DNA from 2 places in the Paenibacillus sp. RC21 genome. Region 2 is predicted to be linked to the other one. Evidence: riboswitches for the same ligand, from Rfam matches in the RefSeq annotation. Region 2 holds a riboswitch; the other holds the start of a gene.
The links. Region 2 has a riboswitch for ZMP and ZTP ahead of ABIA61_RS10100 (bifunctional 5,10-methylenetetrahydrofolate dehydrogenase/5,10-methenyltetrahydrofolate cyclohydrolase). Riboswitches for the same ligand answer to the same signal wherever they lie in the genome.
Positions count from the first base shown of each region.

Region 1: it holds a riboswitch for ZMP and ZTP, as region 2 does, so the genes downstream of both, ABIA61_RS14365 (TIGR01440 family protein) here and ABIA61_RS10100 (bifunctional 5,10-methylenetetrahydrofolate dehydrogenase/5,10-methenyltetrahydrofolate cyclohydrolase) in region 2, are expected to answer to the same signal.

Region 1 covers NZ_JBIYCS010000004.1:180,839-184,247, forward strand. Annotated here, with positions in the region: gene ABIA61_RS14360 (serine hydroxymethyltransferase) at 5-1,255, opposite strand; gene ABIA61_RS14365 (TIGR01440 family protein) at 1,380-1,967, opposite strand; ZMP/ZTP riboswitch at 2,255-2,336, opposite strand; gene ABIA61_RS14370 (low molecular weight protein arginine phosphatase) at 2,415-2,999, opposite strand; gene ABIA61_RS14375 (manganese efflux pump MntP) at 3,035-3,409, opposite strand, start outside.
Region 2 covers NZ_JBIYCS010000003.1:71,551-74,959, reverse strand. Annotated here, with positions in the region: gene ABIA61_RS10110 (sensor histidine kinase) at 1-92, opposite strand, end outside; gene desA (Delta(5) desaturase DesA) at 165-1,220, opposite strand; ZMP/ZTP riboswitch at 1,440-1,524, shown strand; gene ABIA61_RS10100 (bifunctional 5,10-methylenetetrahydrofolate dehydrogenase/5,10-methenyltetrahydrofolate cyclohydrolase) at 1,638-2,504, shown strand; gene ABIA61_RS10095 (cyclodeaminase/cyclohydrolase family protein) at 2,501-3,136, shown strand; gene ABIA61_RS10090 (ABC transporter substrate-binding protein) at 3,319-3,409, opposite strand, start outside.

The DNA of each region.
Region 1 (3,409 bases), on a different contig from region 2:
TTGATTAGTATTGAATACTTGGGTAGATCGGGAATTTGTCTGTCAGTTCGCCAACAGCTTGGCTGGCTTTGGACAATACCGTATCATCCTTCGGATTTTTAAGAGTTTCGGCAATGATTTTACCGATTTTGACCATAGCCTCTTCATCCATACCACGGGACGTTGCAGCAGGTGTACCAATGCGGATTCCGCTGGTAACGAACGGACTGGTCGGGTCGAAAGGAATCGCGTTTTTGTTCACTGTAATGCCCACGGAATCCAGCACATGCTCCGCTTCTTTTCCAGTGATGTTCAAGCTACGCGTGTCCAGCAGCATCAGGTGATTATCCGTACCACCGGATACAATGTTAATGCCTTCAGCCAGCAATGTCTCAGCCAGCACCTGAGCGTTGCGAACTACGTTTTGTGCATAGGTTTTGAAGGAAGGCTGGAGCGCTTCACCCAAGGCAACGGCTTTGGATGCGATCACATGCATCAACGGCCCCCCTTGAGTACCTGGGAAAATAGCTTTATCAATCGCTTGCGCCCACGCTTTGCGAGTCAAAATCAGACCTCCACGCGGACCACGCAGCGTTTTGTGTGTCGTTGTTGTTACAAATTGAGCATGCGGAACCGGGCTTGGATGAATACCCGCTGCCACAAGACCCGCGATATGTGCCATATCGACCATGAACAGAGCGCCCACATCGTTGGCAATGGAAGCGAAGGCTTCAAAATCAATGGTGCGCGGATATGCGCTCGCGCCGGCTACAATCAGACGAGGGCGATGCTTGAAGGCTGCCTTGCGCACTTCATCATAGTCGATGCGGAAGTTGTCTTCACGTACACCGTAAGCGGCAAAGTTATACAACAAGCCGGAGGCGTTAACCGGGCTTCCATGTGTAAGATGGCCGCCGTGCGCTAGGTTCATACCCAGTACGGTATCTCCAGGTTTAAGAGCTGCCAGATATACTGCCATGTTCGCTTGCGCTCCAGAGTGAGCTTGTACGTTAGCATGCTCTGCACCGAACAGTTCTTTGGCACGGTCGCGTGCAATGTCCTCAACGATATCTACATGCTCACAGCCACCGTAATAGCGTTTACCCGGATAGCCTTCAGCATATTTATTTGTCAGTACAGAGCCCATTGCTTCCATTACCGCTTCGCTGACGATATTTTCGGATGCGATCAGCTCGATATTGTGGCGTTGTCGTTTCAGTTCAAGTCCCATTGCTTCCAGCACTGCCGGGTCACTTTTACGCAAATGTTCCATCATGATTGATTACTCCCTCTCCATGGTCAATTGTCAGGTATACAGGCAAGCGCCTGCTCCTCTGTTGGGTACCTCATCATCAATACAAAAAAGATACAAACATGCTGTCCAAACCAAATTGCAAATGCTAGTCACAGCTTCCGCCGGCTTCTTGCTCCAGACTATACACCGCTCGTTGTCCTCCGATGAGCGGGGGACGAGTGAACGCCGCCGTCACACGCGCTTCGCCAATCCAGCGAAGGCCTGGACGAAACGGAACAGCAATCGGTTGCAAATGCATACCGATCAGCGTCTCACCAATGTCTATCCCCGCATGTGCTTGTACATTCGCCGTCAGACATGCATCTTCCAGCGCACGATAGGCGACGGTAGCCATAGATCCGCCTGCCGTACGAACGGGAACGGCGGCAACCTCCGTCAGTCCCAGCCGCTCCAGCACGGCTCGCTCAACGACTAGCGCACGGTTCAAATGCTCGCAGCATTGAAATGCCACGTCAAAACCATACGCCCTGCTAACGGATTCCACTCCAGCCAGCAATTGCTGCGCTACATCGAGCGCTCCCGCCGTGCCAATCCTGCTTCCAGCCACCTCACTGGTGCTTACCCCGATAACCAGCAAACGACCAGCCTTGAGACTGGCTGCTTCTGCTATTTCCTTCACGACAGAAGCGGTCTGTGCTTCAAGCGTAACCTCATGATCCAATTGTCCTGCCATTGGAACCTCCTTTGGTTGAACAGCCCCACAGAGACTGGGCACGGGCTTATGCCCCATGTTCAACACACTCTCTCCTGAATCACAATCTGACTATATTATAGCCGATGAATCGGATTTCGAGCAGGAAAAATGGAAGACCCAACTAAAAAAAGGACCCTCTCTCGGTTCGAATACTCGAAGTAACAGCACACGGAAGAATCATTGTCATTTGTCTGGACAGAAGGCCACCGGAGGCCGGACCTAGCTCATATACGAAAAAAGAGCAGTCCACAGCCAATGTGGATTTGCTCTTTTGCCCAGGCGACCGGCCGTATATCCGGTGCTCCATCGTGGTTAATCCCACTTTTGTCGCCAGTTACACCGGATTCTTGTTTTTCCACCTTATCTTAACGGATTAACCGTCGAAAATCAACAGATCCCGTACAAAATAGATGAGTGATACAAACTTTATTCGGACAATGCCTTTAGCTTGTCCACCAGCTTATGCAGCGCCGTTCGGATTTCCCCAGCCGTGACATCGTAATCTTCACGCGGACCGCCGAACGGATCAGAAATATCAAAGCCCGGAATACGTTGATGCAGTTCAATCATCCGCTCACGCTCCCGTGCCGAAAGCTCCTGCCCCAGCGAACCCATCAGTTGTTGTGAAGCGTACAGACCATCCAGCTCCTGTACATCATTCAGCACCGAATCCCGGTCCTCCACATATTCCTTGAGCGTAAACACTTTGCCCGCCGTTTGGGGAAAGCGCTGAATTACGTGCTGCTTATGCCCTTGGGTCAAGGTTAAAATCAGATGCGCCCACTCGGCAAGCCCACCGTTCAAAGGAGTTGAGGTGATTTGATCCGAGATATTGTGGTCACGTAGCACCGCCTCTGCATGTCGGGAAATGGGTGTGCCTTCCATCGCAGCTACTCCCGCCGAACGCACTTCCAACCCTAGTCCGTGCTCAGTAGCCAGCTTGCGCAGCATCCCTTCAGCCATCGGACTGCGACAGGTGTTCCCTGTGCATACGAATAAGATATGTTTCAACGTCTTCACCCCCCGTATGTTGAAATAATATATAATTAAAACATAAACATAAAGCCGAACGCCAGTAGAATGGCACCGCCCACCGCTTCTCCATAGTCTCCCAGATTGCGGCTGACCTTTCGGCCTAACAGCAGTCCCAGCATCGCCATCGCTCCCCCGCAAAAGCCAAACGCCAGAACGGTTAGTACCAAATCACTCTGGAACATGCCAAGTGACACCCCAACAGAAAAGGAGTCAACGCTCACTCCAAGCGCAAATAGCAAAAGGCCCAAGGACGAACGATGGTCCAACACCTGTACTCCGTCCCCTTTGAAGGAATTATAAACCATATGCCCGCCCAAAAGGATGAGTAATCCCCCTGCAAAGTAGGTCGTCACATGGCCCAGTAAAGAACTCATATAATGGCCTGT
Region 2 (3,409 bases):
CTAAAAAAATAGAAGGGCAGGATATAAAAGACGACCCATACATAAGGGTTAAGTCCCGTATTTCTTTGAAAAATCTGATACCATTTTTGCATCCTGCCCACCCTTTATCATTTCACTAATTCAGCTTATATCCCTTATCTTATCATACCGTGTTTCGTACAAAGTTATTTTCTTTCCGTACTCACAACAGGTGTGGGGACGGGTTTCGTAACGGCAGCACGTTTGCTGAGCAACGGCTTCACTTGTTTAAAGGTCAAAAAGGTTTTCGTGCTTTCATCCCAAAGCCGGAACTTCAGAGATTGCAGACTTGTGCTCACCGTGATAGTCGTCGCTTTTTGAAGCTGCGGGGTGGCATCATGCGCCTTCTCCAAATTGTAATTCGGTACTTTCGGACTCAAATGATGAACGTGATGGAAGCCGATATTGCCCGTAATCCATTGCAACACCTTAGGAAGCTTATAATAAGAGCTGCCTTCTACGGCTGCATTAATATAGCTCCACTCTTCATCATGCTCAAAATACGAATCCTCAAACTGATGTTGTACATAGAACAACCAGATTCCCAGCACACCTGATACAAAAAAAATAGGTGCCTGTATCAAAACAAAATTCTGCCATCCGATGGCCCAGCACAACAGAGCGTACAATACGACGAGGGATACATTCGTCAAATAGGTGTTTATTTTTTCCTTGCGTTTTGCCTTCTTTGTGTTAAAGCGATAGGAAATCAAAAAAGTGTAGATCGGACCGAGTCCGAACATACCCCATGGACTCCGGTATACACGATAAGCCAGTCGTGTCCATGCAGAAGCTTCTACATACTCTTCCACCGTAAGCACCCACATATCACCTGTGCCCCGTTTGTCCAGATTACTGCTGGTTGCATGGTGGATCGCGTGGCTATTTTTCCATTGGTCATACGGGCAAAGTGTAATAATACCTGTAATCGTGCCCACAATGTCATTCAGCCTGCGGCTTTTGAAGAACGATTGATGACCGCAATCATGAAAAATGATAAATGCTCGTATAACAAATCCGGAAGTAATAATAGTAATCGGAAGAGTCAGCCAATACGATACCGACAGACTAAGATAAGCGGCATACCATAGCAGAATCAGTGGACCCAGGGTGTTAATGAGTTGCAGAACGCTGGATTTCGTGTTTATTTTCTCGTAGGGAGCCATATTTTTTTTCAATTGGGCTAATGGGAGTTGTGTCATACTTATTTATGATCCTCCTTTAAAATGACGCCCATACTTTGATCTCGTCAGGCGTACATGTTGATCTAACCTCAGTATAAGGGGATACCTGTGTTGGATGTAGTCATAAACGTCAGTTCGGGAATATGACATTTGTCATATAGACAAATAACATGACCTCTTTGCCAATTGTTCACGGGTTTCTTTTCGGAAGATTATTTGTTAAAATATAAGGTAAATAACGCTGTATGTGACTGGCGAAGTCAGTGGAATCAACCACGAGGGAGCATACAATGAAAGCGTGCCGTTCGCCTGGGAGAAGTATTTGCAGAGGATTCGTCTGTTGTGACGACCTTGTGCAAATACTTTTTTTCGTTTTACAAGACCATGACACCCTGTTGATTCCATCATGCGATAAATTCAGAGGAGGTTCAGACTATGGCTATCATTATGAAATCCAAAGAAGCAGCTGAGCAAGTGTATGCAACGATCCGTAACAAAGTAGAACAAATGAAACAGCAAGGGCATCTCCCTCATTTGGCAACACTGTTGGTAGAAGGTGATCCGGCCTCTGCCTACTACGCCCGGACCAAGCAAAAAATAGCGGAGAAGCTGGGCATCTCCTTTCATCTTCATACCTTTGACCGCCATGTAAGCGAAGCTGAACTCCTTCACCTGATCGGCAGCCTGAACGAAGCCTCTCATGTACATGGTATTATGCTGGAATTGCCTCTTCCCCAGCATCTATCCGCCTCCGCCATTAAACAATCCATCGCCCCATACAAGGATATTGATGGAATTACCCCAGGCAACAAGCTGGCTACCGTTACAGGTGAAGCCGGGTTGTATCCCGCTACGCCTCAAGCCTGTATTGAGCTGCTCAAGCATTACGGTCACACATTGGCAGGCAAAAATGTCACCCTTGTCGGCATAGGACAGACAGTGGGACTCCCCCTTTTTCACATGCTGCAAAGAGAAAATGCCACCGTTACCGCCTGTCATGCAGGCACACGTGATATTGCAGAGCATTTGAGCCATGCAGACATTGCCTTTGTCGCAGTCGGATGCCCTGATGTGATTACACAGGATATGGTTCATCCCGGTTTGATTTTGGTAGATGCGGGAATTAACGAGACGCTGGAGGGAAAAATAGTGGGGGATGCCGCTTTGGACGTTGGGGAAAAGGTACATGCGATTTCTCCGGTTCCCGGCGGTGTCGGCACATTAACGACTGCAATCTTGTACAAAAATCTGCTCAAAGCGATTGATCTGCAACACTACTCCAGAGAGGTGGCCTATTCATGAGTGAATTGTCGTGGAGTGATTCCATCGGACATTTTCTAAGAGAGGCTGGAAGTGCAGCACCTACTCCCGGCGGAGGAAGTGTATCCGCACTGGCAGCGGCACTGGGCGCGGCTATGACCTCCATGACCGCCAACCTTTCCCAAGGAGAAAAGTACGCGCATGTTCATGGACAAATCGCCGAAGTGATTCACAGCATGGAAAACCTGTCCACACGCTGTGAGGAACTGATGAACGCAGACATTCAATCCTTTGAACAATACATGACCGCATTGCGCTTGCCCAAAGAAACAGACGAAGAAAAACGCTATCGAACCCATTCCCTACAGACCGCGGTGATCGCCGCCATTGAGGTGCCGATGCGTTTGCTGGAAGTATGCCGGGACGGAATGCAGCGTGCCTACAGTATCGTGGAGCTGTCCAACAAAAATGTCATTTCTGATCTCGGCATAGGGGCGATCCTGTTCGAGGCTGCCGCCCAATCCGCCCTGCTCACCGTTGACATTAACCTTGCTTCCCTGAAAGATTTGGATGCCAAACACGCCTATGAAGCGAAAACGGCTGCACTCATTCGTGAAATTGGACAAATCAAAGCGCAAACCTTATTGATCGTACGCAGCCGAATAACGGGCTAAGAAATAACCTCCAAATCCATCTCTAAGCATGGGTTTTTGGAGGCTATTTTTTTTGGAATTGATTTGTTTTGGATATCTTAGAATGTAACCGATTGCAACAAAAAACGATCTCACAAAAAAAGCACCTCACCCACGGCCATACTGCCCATGTAGTAAAATGCTTACGAATGTGGATCATATACTTATTTTTTCGCTTTATTCTCTGTTTCTCTTTCAATCAGCATATCCACGATCATATCAATCTGCCCGGTAATGGCGATAGGATCATAGCGA